DNA from 3 places in the Bacillus pfraonensis genome. Region 1 is predicted to be linked to each of the others. Evidence: riboswitches for the same ligand, from Rfam matches in the RefSeq annotation. Region 1 holds a riboswitch; each other region holds the start of a gene.
What was found. Region 1 has a riboswitch for thiamine pyrophosphate ahead of tenA (thiaminase II). Riboswitches for the same ligand answer to the same signal wherever they lie in the genome.
Positions count from the first base shown of each region.

Region 2: another riboswitch for thiamine pyrophosphate. It lies ahead of tenA (thiaminase II); the one in region 1 lies ahead of tenA (thiaminase II).
Region 3: another riboswitch for thiamine pyrophosphate. It lies ahead of thiM (hydroxyethylthiazole kinase); the one in region 1 lies ahead of tenA (thiaminase II).

Region 1 is NZ_JAHCDO010000004.1:128,966-134,729, forward strand. It holds gene KFD70_RS05310 (macrolide 2'-phosphotransferase) at 1-340, opposite strand, end outside; gene KFD70_RS05315 (alpha/beta hydrolase) at 448-1,980, opposite strand; gene tenA (thiaminase II) at 2,304-2,981, opposite strand; TPP riboswitch at 3,162-3,268, opposite strand; gene KFD70_RS05325 (MBL fold metallo-hydrolase) at 3,371-4,093, opposite strand; gene KFD70_RS05330 (homoserine dehydrogenase) at 4,251-5,276, opposite strand; gene KFD70_RS05335 (esterase/lipase family protein) at 5,412-5,764, opposite strand, start outside.
Region 2 is NZ_JAHCDO010000021.1:62,815-68,578, forward strand. It holds gene KFD70_RS20180 (ABC transporter substrate-binding protein) at 1-144, opposite strand, end outside; gene KFD70_RS20185 (ABC transporter permease) at 141-893, opposite strand; gene KFD70_RS20190 (ABC transporter ATP-binding protein) at 890-1,639, opposite strand; gene tenA (thiaminase II) at 1,608-2,303, opposite strand; TPP riboswitch at 2,388-2,490, opposite strand; TPP riboswitch at 2,552-2,663, opposite strand; gene KFD70_RS20200 (SH3 domain-containing protein) at 3,218-4,291, shown strand; gene KFD70_RS20205 (hypothetical protein) at 4,298-4,630, shown strand; gene KFD70_RS20210 (DUF3965 domain-containing protein) at 4,721-5,764, opposite strand, start outside.
Region 3 is NZ_JAHCDO010000039.1:3,072-8,835, reverse strand. It holds gene ilvA (threonine ammonia-lyase) at 1-553, opposite strand, end outside; gene thiE (thiamine phosphate synthase) at 708-1,355, opposite strand; gene thiM (hydroxyethylthiazole kinase) at 1,371-2,180, opposite strand; TPP riboswitch at 2,251-2,361, opposite strand; gene KFD70_RS25425 (siderophore ABC transporter substrate-binding protein) at 2,468-3,409, opposite strand; gene KFD70_RS25420 (iron ABC transporter ATP-binding protein) at 3,483-4,241, opposite strand; gene KFD70_RS25415 (iron chelate uptake ABC transporter family permease subunit) at 4,235-5,206, opposite strand; gene KFD70_RS25410 (ABC transporter permease) at 5,196-5,764, opposite strand, start outside.

The sequences.
Region 1 (5,764 bases):
AATTTTGTATTTCTAAATCAATCACTGCTGCAGGGTTACCCTTTACTAATGGATAAGCAATTAATTCTGGTGTGTTGATTTTCCAATTTGGTACTGCAACAGGTACATATTTTTGAACAAGCTCAAGTATTTTCCCTTCTAATGCCCCTCTTTCAATTACATCTGGTCTTCTTGGTTTCCGGAGAACCCATGAAACACCCTTTTCATCAGTAGCAAATACAACTTGAAAGTCCATTCCTGATTCATTTAATTCAGCGCTTTCTTTATTTAATTGTAAACCATTCTTTTCTGCAATCTTTAACATTGCTTCTATACTTTTCTGTTCATTTGTATTTGTCATAGATAGACACTCCTCTGCAATTTTTCATATAATTACAAAAAACACAGACTGGGTGCCCGTGTTTTTTGTAAACGAAATGAGCTCTTATAAATATACTGTCCTTATTTTTATTTCGCTCTTCCTTGCACCCACGTAGCAATATCATTTATAACATACTCAGGAATATTGGCTGGACTATAATATTCATCCGGTTTACTTAATTCCCCATCTCCTTCTGTAAAGAAGTGATTTAACTTTGGATAAAGTCGATAATCTACATTATCTCGCTCTTTTAATTGTTCTTTCCAAAGAGGAATTTCGATTTTTGATTGAACTTGATAGTCTCTTTCTCCTTGAATAATAAGAAGCGGTGTCTTTTGTTCTTTAGACATTTCTGCCGCCTTAATTTTACGGATAGAATCCCAAAATACAGGCGCTCCTAAATAAAAATCTTTTGGAGGGTTTTTTCCAGAAAAATTAGGGTCATTTAATAATTCATATTGCGCTTTATAAAATTTATATTCCTCAGCTGTCATTCTGCCGAGAGAATACAAGTAATCAAATTGATCTAAAACAACATCCTGGAATGTACGAGCTGGTCCTCCCATCACAATTGCCCCAGCAATATTTTGATTTTGGTCTTTTTCGATCATTTTCGGAACCATCATTCCGCCTTGACTATGGCCGAGAACATAAATTTGATTCTTGTCTATCATAGGATTATTTTGAAGAAAACGAGTCGCAAAAAGTGCATCATCTGTTGTTTCTTTATCAACTGTATAAAACGGACTAAATTGTGTTTTCAATCCATGTTCATATGTTCGTTTATTATAGCGAAGAACAGCAATTCCTTTCGAAGCAAGACCTTCAGCTAAATCGCGAAACGGTTTTAAAGCAAACGCAGTTTCATCTCGATCGCTTGCTCCAGATCCTTGCACAAGAATAACCGCTGGGAAAGGCCCCTCTCCCTTTGGAACAGACAGTGTTCCTGGTAATGGGAACGCGCCACTTCCGACTACTACTTCTTCTTCAGTAAACGAATCAGGATTACTATATGCCGGGCGCTGTGCAACAGAGTCGGATGACATACTAAGCTGGAAATCGTCTATTTTTCCAGATGGATCTAATCTAAACATGAAAGGTACAGTGAATTTTTCAAATACTAATCCAATTTCAATGTTTGTATGAACGGAATTCGTCTCTTTTTGCTTTACCTCTCCAATTCCAATAAAAGAACCTGCTTGTAACTGCAGGGGAAGTTCCTTCCAATAACTCTCCAGCCACTTTTCAGATATTATCTTCTGTAAAGGTCGAGAAGTTAAATCAAATGCAGATTTATAATTTTCAGTATGCATATAACGGATAAATGTAAGAGTAGTAGATATAACAGGATTTTCATCATCAGCATTGTTTATTTCTTTTATATTTGTGTTTGTTTCTTTGGATGTTGAGGTAAATTGATGGTTGAATGGATTATTATATGTATAAGGATAAAAACTTATTTTCAATGCATCTGTATTTCCCCTCTCATACAGACTTGGAGAAATTGCAAAATTTTTAGGTTGAATGGATTCTGCTGCGTATGAAACTGAGGGAATGCTTATTGCACAAATTGTACTAACGAGTAAAATCTTATTCGTTATTCGTTTTCTCGTTTTCATATTTATTGACTCCTTTCAAAGTTAAATTCTTTTAATACAACATTCCAAGCATTGTAAGGAAAATAAAAAACATCAAAGAGATTAATAAATTTCTTTACGCCCTCTAACAAAGAATGTGATATTATAAACAAACTTCAATAAAAACTACCTTCTTCCTCCTTTTTATTATGTAATTTTTTAATAATATATAAGCATCTAATTAGTGAAGTTGATTCTTCTAAAAACAGAGAAATAGAAATATTATTTTCGTACAAAAAAATGACTAAACTAAGTTAGTCATTTTCTATACTTTTTACACGCGTGATAAGAGACATATTTGTTTCTTATAAACTTATATCTTCTACTGGCCATTTTTCTAATGTGTAAGCCATCTCCCAAAATGAATATTCATATTGACTACTAATGACAAAATGCTGTTTCATGCGCTTACGATCAGTTTCTGTTACTGTTTCTGCAATGGCATCTAATCTGGCAATTTGCTCTTCTACTAAAGTACGGAACCAGTCAGAACCATATGCAGAAATCCACTCTTGGTAAATGGGTTCTTCCGGTTTACATTCCTTAAGTCGCTCACCAATTTCATAATAAAGCCAATAGCACGGCAAAATCGCTGCGATAACATCCCCAATATGTCCCTCGTATGCAGCGCGATACATATGTGATGTATACGCATAAGCCGTCGGTGCAGGAATGAACGATTCTTTTTCTTTTTCCGTAATTCCTAATTTTTTCGCAAAATTCTCATGCAGCGATAATTCAGCTTGGTATGTATTTTGTGCATGGTGCGCCATACGAGCTGTCGTTTCTAATTCAATCGCTTTTGCTGCTCCTAACGATTGGACTCTTGCAAAATGACTTAAATAATATGAATCTTGCAGAACGTAATAGCGAAAACTAGCTAAATCTAATGTTCCGTTCCCTAGTTTTGTCACAAATGGATGATTAAAACTTGCTTCCCAAATCGGATTAACTTCTTTACGTAATAACTGTGAAAATAACATGATAGACCCTCCAATAAACGTTTTAATAATAAAAAAATGAAACAAGTTTCTTAACGAATTGCTCGTTAGCTACTAGATTACTGAGACTCACTTCAAGTAGGTGCGCAAAATAAAAAAGCTTTCTTTACACACACGTAAAGAAAGCGGACTGGACATTATCAATATTTAAAAAAATATCATATTCTGTCACTTCCACTTCCCTACGCTGGTATTACCCAGATCAGGTCCTAAGGGTTTCAAAGATATTTTTTGATCTCAGCCTTTAAAAGGCCCCCCTAGTGGATAAATATATATAACTATTTAACTTTGATATTAATCATAACATATTCTAGAATACTATCAAATATTATTTGTAAATTCAATATCGCTAACATATAGGCACGAAAATGTTAGCAATCCTCTTCTACTAATCTCGCTATTTGCTCCTTCACATTCAAATTACAAACACCACCGTGATAACAAATCACCGTCTCAATATCAAATTCTAAAAATCTTCTAAGCGATTTTGTAGCTGTATCCATGTCTGGCGTTGTATGCGGAACAGGTCCTTTTAAGTTTCCACCAACGCATACTATCGCGTCGCCCGCAATTAATGTTTTATATTTTTCACTATATAAACTAATATGTCCCGGAGTATGCCCTGGTGTATGAATCACTTCAATGCCTCCGAAAAATGGTAGTCTTTCTCCGTCTTCTAATGTCCGATTTACTTTTGCCGTCGGAGGATTTTCATATAGAAATTGCATAACTTCTGGAAGTGCATCCCATTTGTCTTTACTCATTTTACTTGGATCCGTTTTCATTAAATGCACTTGTCCTTCAATATATGGCTTGTCTAATTCATGTGCGTATACTTCAATAGAATGGCCTGCCTTCTGCTGTATTTCAGGAAGACTTCCAATATGGTCTATATCTTGATGGGTTAAAATAACTGCTTGTAATTGTTCAAAAGGGACACCAATACCAATCATTGCATCACGAATCCCTTCTAATTGGCCTGGCATACCAGTATCGATTAATATAGCTTCTTTTTCATCCCAAAGTAACGTGGGATTTAATTCGAATTCTTGAATTTTTAATTTTAACACCGCTAAACCGTTTTCTATTTTCATATTACACGTCTCCCTCGATACATAAATTAGTGAAGGTATTTCACTTACTAAAATGTATCACGTTAAGGATATTTAATCAAACACTAAATTTATAATCATAACACAAAAATATTTATTTGTCAAATTTCTTTATTTGATCTACAACCAGAATTTTTCATCACACATCTTTCCGATACAAATTAATTAAATCTTTCAGAGCTGCCGCTGCTGCTGCTCTTGGGTTCGAGGCTCCCCCGATTGAAGTAACTCTTCCCATCGTATCAGTATGAAAAGTGATTCCTTTTTCCGTTCCATTTACATGAGCTAAAGGATGCTCTTTCCCTATTTCACGCGGACATACTTCAAGTTTAGGGTTCCCTGAATGGTCTCTATATGCCGCTCCAATTAGTTTTAGAGATTTACCTTGTGCTTTTGCTTTCTCTATATCTTGTTTCGTAATACCCTCTATCCCATTTACATTTACGTAATCAAGAGAGTATTCTGACTGAAATAAACTGTTCGCTAACAATAATAGTTTACAGGCACTGTCCATTCCACTTACGTCTAATGATGGGTTTGTTTCAGCGATTCCTTTTTGCTGCGCTTGATGCAGTGCTTCCTCAAATGTTACATCTTTTTCGTACATCTTTGTAAGAATATAATTTGTTGTTCCATTTAAAATACCTTCTATACTTTCAATTTGGCACCCTGCTAAACTAAATTGTCCAATATCTAATGTAGGGAGCGCAGCTGCAGTTGCACCACTATAACGAATACGTACGTTAGCTTTCGTTGCTTTTTGCTTTATTTCTTTCCATGCGCTAACGAGTGCACCTTTTGAAATAGCGACTACATCCATATGATTTTCAATCGCTGTTTCAATATATGTTCTTCCAGGTTCACCTGTTTGAAGATTAGTTGGTGTTGATTCTATTAATACATGACCAAAAGGCATTTTTTCACTTTTATCGAGTGGATAGTTTTTGAGATATCTCTCCAATGCATTAGAACCTGTACCATAAGTTAATAATTCTTTAATATGTAAACCTTTGGCGCTAAAGAGATTGACTGTACTTCCCATAACTCCAGTAAGGACAAGTTCGATACCGTACATCTCATTTATATATAAAGCTTTCTCAAATACCAATCTTACAAACTCTTTTCCAACAGTTCCATATCCAGATATTACTATGTTAACTCTCACATCATCACCTCAAACTATTGTGCTATTTTAATGTTAACTCCATTATACTCCGAAAATATGATGTGATTCACGAAAGAAAACTCCCTCAAAAAAATTTGAAGGAGCTGCTACATTTCAATATAAATATGAAGCCAGTTATTTCGGTAAATTGGATAGCTTTTCAGCAATCTTTCGGTAAAAAGCATTAATATCAGAGAACCCTAAGGAATCCGAGACACTTAATCCAACCATATCGAGGTGATCCCAGTTTTGTTTTGTCTCAATATGATTCCATTTCCCAAGTTCTGGCGCACTACTATTATTTATAACCACATCAGTTGATGGTCCTACCATAGAGTTTGTATTTACTACTCCGTCATTTTCCCACCAGGATGAATCAATGAATGTACGATTCTGTTCGTATCTTGCATATGACCCTAAGAAAATTGCATTTCCCATCAGTGCCTTATTCATGGTGATGTGCGGTAAATGAATTCCCGTTATAGGTG
Region 2 (5,764 bases), on a different contig from region 1:
ACTATGAACCGCGTTTGGATACCAATCGAGCATCACTGTAATTTCTTTCTCTTTCTTTTGCTTCTCTAATGCTGAATTGCTAGAACATCCTGCAATCATTACAACTAATAATGTAAACACAAAGATGCGCTTGAATAATTTCATGAATGTTTCCTCCAACTAATGAATTTCTTTTCTAATATCGAAACGAGTAATACAAAGAAAATAGCTAGTACTGATAACAGTACAATCGGTGCAAATACGCCTGCCCCATCTAACTGCGTCATCATTCGTTTACTAAAGTATCCTAAACCCGCTTGTGCACCAAGCCACTCGCCAATCGCTGCTCCAATTACACTAAGCGGAACAGCTATTTTTAAAGCAGAGAAAAAGTACGGAAGTGCAGATGGCAATTTTAACTTTAGAAAAATATCTTTTTTCGTTGCACCATATGTAACTAAAAGCTCCTCCCATTCCTTTTTCGTACTGCGTAACCCATCATACGTATTTACGGCAATTGGGAAAAATGTAATCAAAACGGTCACAACTACTTTGCTCCAAATTGAATATCCAAACCATAAAACAAACAATGGTGCTAGCGCTGTAATTGGAATCGTTTGTGATGCAACTAGTAACGGATAAAATGCTCTTTCTATCCATGTGCTAGCATTCATTAACATCGCGAGCCCCACACCAAGTACAATGGAAATAACAACTCCTATCAAAACCACGTATAACGTTGCCGGCAAATGAACTGTAAGCAATATATCTTGCAACGCCCACATTTTCGCTAGAATTGCAGTAGGAGATGGCAATATGTACATCTCGTCAACAATTCTAGCTCCCACCTCCCAAGCTATGAGCAGTATGCTACTTAAAATCAGTGCAGGTAATAACTCTGTCACACGCTTCATACGAGCACCTGCCTTTGCAGCATACTAAGTAATTCATCTTTTAAAGCTAATATCTCAGGTTTATGCAAATCTTTTCTTGAGCGATCTATTCCAAGTGGTACAATACGCTCCGTCAAAGTGGTAATAGGCTGCTCGGTCACAACTAAAATTCGATTGGAAAGAAAAAGCGCTTCCTCCACATCATGTGTGATAAATAAAATTGTTTTTTGCCACTGTTTCCATTGTTCAAACAACCATTCTTGCAACGTTGCTTTCGTTAAAGCATCTAATGCGCTAAAAGGTTCATCTAACAACAAAACGTCCCCGCCTGTTAATAAGGTTCGAATAAAGGATACTCGTTGCCGCATACCACCTGATAAATCTTTCGAATATTTGTTCTCGTATCCTTGTAAACCAAATTGTTCTAACAGCTCTTTTGCTTTTACATGTGCTTCTTTTTTCTTTATCCCCTGGCACTCTAACGGCAATGCTGCATTTTCAATAATCGTTCTCCACGGCAGAAGCATATCTTTTTGTGGCATATACCCTACAGGATGACTCGTTGTTTCTGTCAGTTGAATATTTCCAGCCGTAGGTTCTTCTAATCCTGTAATTAAACGAAACAATGTACTTTTGCCACAGCCACTCGGCCCAATAATGCTAACAAACTCTTTTTCTTGCACGGAAGCATCTAGACCGTTTATGATTGGCTTTTCATCATAATGAAAGGAAACATTATGAAATTGTAGTATGCTCTTGCTCCTCAAAACCCCACATCTCCTTACGATACGCCATATCCCAGAATAAATACTCAAATCGGCTAGAATATAAGAAAATCTCTTCTAATCTAGCTAGCTCTTGTTCAGATTTCCCTTCAGCTAGTTCATTTAATAAATCCATTAGCCAAATGCAAAGACTTCCATACTCTTCTGAGCTATATCCTTGAATCCACTCTCCGAAGAACTCATGATCCCTCGCTCCTGGAATATCATTTAAGCGCTTTCCAATTTCCCAATAACTCCACATACATGGAAGAAGAGCCGCAATTAACTCTGCAAGCGTGCCATTTTGAGATACTGACATCATATAGTTTGTATACGCTAAATTTTTAGCAGATGGCTTTGCTTCCTCCATCTCTTGTATAGAAATACCAAGACGTTTTGCATACTGTTTATGAATCGTCATTTCTCCATTTAAAATACCATCTATTTGTTCTGCAAATTTCCCCATCACATATGGATTCGTTGCCTTTACAACTCCAATTGCATAAACCTTCGCATAGTCTAGCAAATATAAATAATCTTGTACGATGTAATATTGGAATTTGTCTTTTTCTAACGTGCCATCCCCCATTCCAGTTACAAATGGATGGTTATGACTTTTCTCCCAAACAGGCTGCACAGTTTCAAATAACCTCTCACAAAATTTCATTTATATTTCCCCTTCCTTTATATCTATTTATTAAAATAAAAAACCACTTCTATATAAGAAGTGGTTCAGCAAATAAAAATACATTTATTCGTTGCTCCACTTCCCTTCGCTAGTATTACCTAGATCAGGTCCGTAAGGGTTAAGGATTATTCCTCTCTCAGCATGCAAAGCACCCCTAGTGGTTTTCACTATTAAATTGGCAAATAAAAAAGCCCCGTTTCTTTACGCAAAGAAACGGGGACCTAATGTTCATGTCCGAATTGCTTCCCTACGCTAGCATAATCTAGATCAGGTAGTAAAAGGATAAAAGACTTTCGGTCTTACTCTCAGCTGGCAACACCAGCTCTCCTAGCACAATATGAAATTACCATAGTCAGTATAACATTGTCATGTGTTATCAGCAACTGTTTTAAATTAGCATGGCACTTAAAAAGGATCTGGTCGCTTCTATGCATAGGCGGATTCTCTTCCCCACCTAAAAACGTTCTTCTTCCATTTTTTCAATTTGTATTTCTATATTTATTCTGAAAATACTATATAACTCCATTTTGATTTTTCGACATATGAGCTACGGCTATGAAAGTAAAAACAATTTTCCATTTATTCCCACTTTTTGTTTTCACACGGCATGGGGCAGAAAAAGGCCCTGACCGCTTCTATCCATTGACGGATCCTCTCTCCCACTCAAAAAGAAAGGTTTTATGTCGATTTTTTAACTGATATTTATATAATTATCTTTTATCCAAACTCTAATGATTGTTTATCTGTTATTCTTGTAATATATTTCGATTCCATTAAAAAGTCGTTATTTTTTTCACATATCATATTACAGTTATGTGAACAATGCACAAAATATTATATCTTTATACTATAATAAAAAATATATTAATACATCGATGGGGGGCTAATATTAGATGAAACAGAAAGCTACAGCTTTAACGGCAACTACTGTCGCAGTCGCATCTCTACTTCCATCCATAAATCAAGTAGACACACGTACTGTAGCAGCCCAAGAATTGCCTACACAAAACATTCAACATATAAAACCAGGCCCAGAAATATTATATTTGAATAATAGGATAAATACAAGAGATAAAACTAACTCCTTAAAAAAAACAAATATTGCGTTTACTAAATATACTGAACGGAACAATAGTTATATCGTAAATGCCAATGTGTTAAATATTCGTTCTAAACCAAATATCAAATCCTCTATTATTGATAGATTATCCAATGGTAAATTCATCTCCGTCCAAGAAACAAAAGGGGATTGGTATAAAGTCTCACATAATGGGCAACAAGGATATGTAAAAAAAGAATTTGTATCTCATACATCAGAACCATTAGTAAAAGGGGTTACAATACAAAATGAATCTTCCTTTTACGTTGCTACACCTACCTTAAAAGTCCGCCGTGGAGCTGGAACAGATACTGCTGTAATTGGGGCTTTACAAAACGGAACACAAGTCACTGTTATAGAAACAGTTGGTACCTGGTACAAAGTTCGCTTCGGAACATCTTACGGATTTGTAGCAAAGCATTATATTATTCAAAAACAACCACAAACGAGACAAGCCGCTCCTTCTATTCCTGCTGTTTTTAAATTCCCTACTCAAGGAACGATTAGTTCTACATTTGATATGCGCTGGGAACAAATGCATTATGGTATAGATATTTCCGCACCAGGTAATGTTTCAATTCATGCAGCTGCTGCAGGTAAAGTTATAAAGTCTTATTACTCTGCTAGCTATGGAAATGTCGTATTTGTAGCACATCATATTCGAGGTAAACTATATACAACCGTTTACGCTCATATGAAAGACCGTTCAGTACAAGTTGTTGATCAAGTTCAAACCGGGAAATTATTAGGATATATGGGAAATACAGGTCATTCATTTGGACAACATCTCCATTTTGAATTACATAATGGTGAATGGAATTTTGAAAAGACAAACGCAGTAAATCCACTGCCTTATTTGGTTCGGTAATATTATATGTCACGTAATATACCATTAATAATTGAGTATATAGCTTTTCTCGGTTTAATCTGTTGCTTAGTCATTTACAATACGAACCTTGTCTTTTTGGGTATCGTCATCTCATTTGTTGCTATTGAATCATTGATGGAAGCATTCAAAATTCGACTGAAGAAACAAATTTCTCATATATATACTGCATTTATTATTATAAGCGGCTTAATAACAAATATTATTTATAGTGGTTTTCATATGGCTGCTATATTCCCTGTATTTTTTATAGGGGTGCTAACCATCATTTCCCAATATATTTATATTCCTGAACACCGTAAGAACCAACAAGAAGCTTAGAACAGCCTTCTACATTTACGACGAAAAAAGGGGTCTCACTTAAAATGAGACCCCTTTTTTCATCTATACATTATATTGAAAAATTTCTTTTTATCCACACGCATATCGTTCATAAATAAAACTTAAATTATATTTCTTCTCTAAGCCCATTCGTTGTTCATCATCACACCAGTAAAATAAAATATCATGAATCGTTGCATAACGCTTATTCTTTAGAAATTGCTTAATAAATGACGGTAAACAATCGTGTAATTGTATAAATATATAATTCCGCAGGATTTCTTCTTTATGTTCAATTCCTTTACAAACATACATCAACTCTTCACAATAATATGCATGTTGCGGAACTTGAATCATTTCAAAAAATGGTACATATGATAATAGTTTTCCAATGAAGTGCTCGTATCGATTCATAAACTCAAATGACATATGCTCCATCATTTCCTTCATTACATAAAGATAATCATCCACATGAGTAGTTTTTAGCGGATTAAGGCGGTCAGAAATTTGAGCGATTACAGCCCTTTGACATGCAACAACAGAACGACTCGGTCCATAATATGTTAAAAAATCCGTACACTTACGATATTTTTTTAATAAGTCATATATGTATAAGTCATAAACGTATGTATTACAGTATATTGCTAAATTCATCATCTCTTGATCCAATTCTTCTTTGGACAATCGTTTTGCCTGTTTGCAAATATAAAAAAATGTAAGTTCCATTACTTCCTTATGAGATAATAGCTTTTCACATTTTTCAATACATTCCTCATTAAATTTAATTCTTTCCCATATCATTACATCTCTATTTTCCGATTTCCCGATGCGATATTTTACAATTAAGTAGTTCCAAGCCACAACTTGGGTTAAAACATCCCACGTTTCATATTCCATAGATGTATGTACAAATTCATCTAATTTATGGTTCACCATAAATGTATAAGCTTCCTTATACCAACCGATGTCCTGACATAAACGAACAATACGAACTAAAGTTGGTATTTCATCTTTATGAAACTGTGGCAACTCCTTCACTTTATTCATTCCATATAAAATAAACGGAGCCAAGTTTTCCTGTTTATAAAATTCTTTTTCTTTCCAAGCTAAAATTGTCCGTTCTTTTCCTTCGCC
Region 3 (5,764 bases), on a different contig from region 1:
CACCTGCAATTAAACCGCCACCACCAACAGGACAAATAACAGCTTCGACGTCCTCAAGCTGCTGCAATATTTCTAACCCTACCGTCCCTTGACCAGAGATTACAGCATCATCATCAAATGGATGTACAAATTTCGCTCCTGTTTGTTCTTTCAAATCTAGCGCATAAGCTAATGCATCATCAAATACATCACCTTGCAACTCTACATGTGCACCATATCGCTTAGTCGCAAGTACTTTACTAAGCGGTGCACCTTTTGGCATCACAATCGTACAGGGAATATCGAGCATATTACTAGAATAGGCGACACCTTGTGCATGATTTCCAGCAGATGCTGCAACAACTCCATTTTCTAATTCACCTTTATCAAGAGAAACCATCTTATTATAAGAACCACGCACTTTAAAAGAACCTGTCTTTTGTAAATTTTCGAGCTTTAAATACACTTCATTATGTGATAGTTCACTAAACGTGCTCGAATAATCTAGCGGTGTCATATGGACAATGCCTTTCATTTTCTCATGAGCAGCTACAATATCCTGTAATGAAATCATGTTGTACCCTCCGAAACAAGATGTATTCATATATCCTAGTTTGAGCGGCATAGTTTATTTTATTCTGTAAAAAAGAGCCATTTCTATAATCAGTGTTTTTCTATATATCGGAGTTTCAACGATATATAGCATATCCTCCACAAAAAAATGACTGTCAGTAAAGACCAGTCATTTTTTTCGTACTTTCATAAGGTGAATCTGCTAAACTTATCGCTGAAATAATCGAAACTCCATCTGCCCCCGCTTCTATAACAGAAGCAGCATTTTCAACGGTAATCCCTCCAATTCCAACAATCGGGACTGTAATTCCCATCTCTCTAAAATGCCGCAAGCCTTTCGTTCCTTGTACCGCTTTTGTATCTTTCTTCGTGCTCGTTGGAAAAATTGGACCCACACCTAAATAATCCGCGCCATTTGCAATTGCAAAACGAGCTTCTTCTATTGTATGAGTAGATACCCCGACAATTTTATCTCCCATTTTTTCACGAACTGATGTAATTCCTTCATCATCTTGTCCGATATGAACTCCATCTGCCTCTAACTCGATTGCTAGTTCTACATCATCATTCACAATGAAAGGTACATCATATTCTTTGCAAAGCGCTTGTAACTGCTTTGCAAAACGCACTCGTTCTTCTCCAGTTAAAGCATCTTCACCTTTTTCACGAAATTGAAAAAGCGTCACTCCGCCATCTAACGCTTCCTTCATTACTTGTAATGGATCCCGCTTGCAGTTATTACTCCCCATAATAAAATATACTTGCAATAATTTTGACATTTGTTGTTGATCAATACGTGCCATTCCTCTCATCCCTTCTTACTGCACCTCTTGGATACTTCCATGTTGTTCAATATCACCTTTAGTAGTGTTTGCTAACTGATTCAAAAATTCAATTTGGAAACTTCCTGGTCCTTGCTCTACTGTTTTACTTGCAGCTCTTTCCGCTGCTACCCCATAAAACGTTAATGCTGCAACCGCTGCTTTTACATAATCCTTTTCAACTGCTGCAAATGCTCCCATTACAGAAGTTAATAAACAGCCTGTTCCTGTCACTTTCGTTAAAATTGGATGACCATTGCGAACAATGATTGTTCGCTCACCATCTGTTACAATGTCTTCTTTTCCTGTAATAACAGCGACTGTATCTAGTTCATCTGCTGCTTGTTTCGCAATTCCGACAACATCACCATTTCCAGTACCAGCGTCAACACCTTTAATCTCCCACTTTTCATTGATAACATTAGCAATTTCTGCTGCATTCCCGCGAATCATCGCTAGTTTCACTTCACTCGGAATATGTCTTGCAACTTCTGTTCGATAAGAAGTTGCACCTGCACCAACTGGATCAAATAATACTGGTACGTGATGCACATTCGCTGATTTCCCAGCAAGTAACATTGCTTCTACTTCTTCAGGACGAAGTGTACCCATATTTAAAACAAGTGCTCCGGCAATGCTTGCCATTTCTGCCACTTCTTCTTTTGCGTATGCCATAACAGGTGAAGCTCCTAATGCGAGTAAACCATTAGCTGTAAAGTTTGTTACAACGACATTTGTAATATTATGCACAAGTGGATTGAATTCTCTTACTTTCCCCACTACTTTTGCGATTTCTTGTATATTCATTCTTTTCATCCCCTAACTTTATTATGGGAGATACACAAAAAGACACTTCGCGTATGCAAAGTGCCTGAACATGTGCTGCTTACACTCTCCCTACGCTGGCATTATCCAACAGGTTCCAATGGTCAACGGGCGGTTTAGCCGTACTCTCAGTCTGCATCCGCAAACTCCCATGTGCTCTTATTCATCTACTTCAGAGTCTACTCTTATTCTCGTAAAATAACAAGTTCTTTACTTTCTTATAAAAAAACAATGATAGGAAATGAATCCTATCACTGTTTCTCATCTTATTATTTTAAGGCTTTAGATACTTCTTTTACCATCGCTGATACAGACTCAAGACCGCCACCAGATAGGTACCAGTAGTTTGCATCTAAGTAAACTACATTGCCGTTTTTCGCAGCATTTGTTTTGCTAACAATTTCATTTTCCACAACTTGTTTTGCAGAAGATTTACCGCCAACAACAGCACCTCTATCGATTACAAATAAGTAATCTGGGTTTTTCTCTAAGATATATTCAAATGAAATCTTATTACCATGAGTATCCGCTTTAAGTTCTGTATCCACAGGAGCCACACCAAATACGTCATGAATAATGCCAAAGCGAGAATTTGGACCATATGCACTTACTTGACCGTCATTTGCTAAGATAATTAAACCTTTTTTATCACTTTTCGTAGCTTTTTCATTTAATGCTTTTATATCTTTTTCAACTGCTGCAATTTCTTTTTTCGCTTTATCTTCTTTACCGAAAATTTTTGCTAACATTTCTGTGTTTTCTTTAAATGACTTCATATAATCTTTTGTATCTTGTTCTACATAAATTGTTGGAGCAATTTTTTCAAATTCTTTGTATGAATCAGATTGTCTTCCAGAAATGATAATTAAATCTGGATTAATTTCATTAATTTTTTCAAAATCTGGCTCTTTTAAACCACCAACGTTTGTATACTTTTTATCTTCATATTTAGAAAGGTATTTTGGTATATTCTTTTGTGGTACACCAGTTACGTCAACACCTAATTTATCTAATGTATCTAATGAACCAAAGTCAAATACGACAACTTTTTTCGGGTTTGTTTTAACTTTTGTTTCTCCTAATTTGTGCTTAATCGTAATTTCTTTACTTTCACTTGCTTCTGTCTTCTTATCAGAAGAAGCATTATTGCTACATGCTACAGCTACAATAGCAAGCATGAAAGTTAATAATAGCATTGCTAATTTCTTCATTTCCTTCACCTCTATAAAATTTTTAAAATTATTTTAAGTCGATAGTAAGTTATTACTATCAAAATAACTTCCACTATGAAAAATAAATACATATATTATTGCCAGCTATTTTTTCAATATGAATATCCATATCGTAAATATCTTTCAAAACAACCGGATCAATAATTTCATGTGTTGCTCCCTCTTTCATTACTTTTCCATCTTTCAAAGCAACGATGCGATCGGAGTAACAAGAAGCAAAGTTAATATCATGAATGACAATTACAATTGTTTTGCCAAGCTCTTCAACTAAGCGTCTCAGCACTTTCATAATTTGGACAGAATGTTTCATATCTAAATTGTTAAGCGGCTCATCTAGCAAAATGTATTCTGTATTTTGAGCAATGACCATCGCAATATATGCTCTTTGCCGTTGCCCACCACTGAGCTGATCTAAATACTTATATTGAATATCTTCAAGCTCCATATAACGGATTGCTTCTTCAATATGATTCCAATCTTCTTTTGATAGATTGCCTTGTGAATATGGAAATCTTCCAAAGCTAACTAATTCCCGAATTGTAAGTCTTAAATTAATATGATTTGTTTGCTTTAAAATAGAGATTTTCTTGGCAAGTTCATTACTATTCCATTCGCCAATTTCTTTATCCTCTATATAAATTTCACCAGAATCTTTTTTTAATAACCTACTTATCATCGAAAGAACTGTACTTTTTCCAGCTCCATTCGGCCCAATAAAGGATGTTATTTTCCCTTTTGCTATTTTAATAGAGACATCCTCAACAACATTTTTATTTCCATATTGTTTTGATACATTTCTTACTTCTACCATGTCTTGCTCTCCTTTAATAGAAGATAGATGAAGTATACTCCACCAACAAAATTCACAATAACACTTAAAGTTGTATTAAATTCAAACAATCTTTCAACAATCAATTGTCCTCCTACTAGAGCAATAATACTAATAAAGATAGAACCTGCTATTAAATATTTGTGCTGATATGTACGTAAACATTCACGTGCAACGTTAACTACAAGTAATCCTAAAAATGTAATTGGTCCAACTAATGCTGTAGAAATAGAAACTAGAATCGCAATTACAATTAACAGTTTTTTCACAACTTTATCGTAGTCTACACCTAAATTAATAGCCTCTTCTCTTCCTAGTGATAATACATCTAATAACTTCAGTTCCTTATACACATATGCAATAACTAATACAATTCCGATAATAGACGTTACAAGTAACTCTGTTTTTACGTTATTTACACTAGCAAACATTTTTCCTTGTACAATTTGAAATTCATTTGGATCAATGAGCACTTGCATAAAGGAAGATAAACTTTGGAATAATGTACCAAATATTAATCCGATTAACAATAAGAAGTAAATATTGTTGCCTTCCCTCTTGAAGAGAAACTTATAAAGGAATAGCGAAAATACAACCATTAAACTTATCGATATAAGAAAGTTAATATTTGTATTCATCATCGCGATATGCTGTGATCCAAACACAAACACAACAAATGTTTGAATAAACATATAAAGTGAATCTAAACCGATGACACTAGGTGTTAAAATACGGTTGTTACTAATTGTTTGAAAAATCATAGACGAAAACGCAATTGCTCCGCCTGTTATAACCATTGCCAACAATTTCTTTCCTCTTCTTGGCAATGCATAATCTAATGTATTCATATTTAAGTTAATAAATAAAAATATCCCAATGGCTATAACTGATAAAATGGCAAGCACTGCCAACATTTTTTTATGATTTATTTGTTTTCTATGTTGCATATGCGTTTCTCCTCATCAATAAATAAAGGAAGATTCCGCTTCCGATTACCCCTACTGTAAGACCGATAGAAATCTCGTACGGATAAATCACGACGCGACCAAGTATATCGCAAGCAAGTACGAAAACTGCTCCGAGTAAAGCAGTATGTGGCAAACTATTTTTCAAATTATCCCCGCGGTAAATCGAAACAATGTTTGGAATAATAAGCCCTAAAAATGGAATCATTCCGACAGTTAAGACAACCAATGCAGAGACTAAAGCGACGATAATGAGACCGATATTTAGCACACGGTTGTAATTCATCCCTAAATTCGCTGCAAAATCTTCTCCCATTCCAGCAACGGTAAAACGATTTGCGTATAAAAAGGCAATGATCACAAGCGGGATACTTAAATATAAAATTTCATATCTTCCCTTCATAATCATTGAAAAGTCACCTTGTAGCCATGAATTGATATTTTGAATTAAGTCATATTTATAAGCAAAGAATGTTGTAATGGAACTAATAATATTTCCAAACATAATCCCAACAAGTGGAATGAAAATTGTATCCTTAA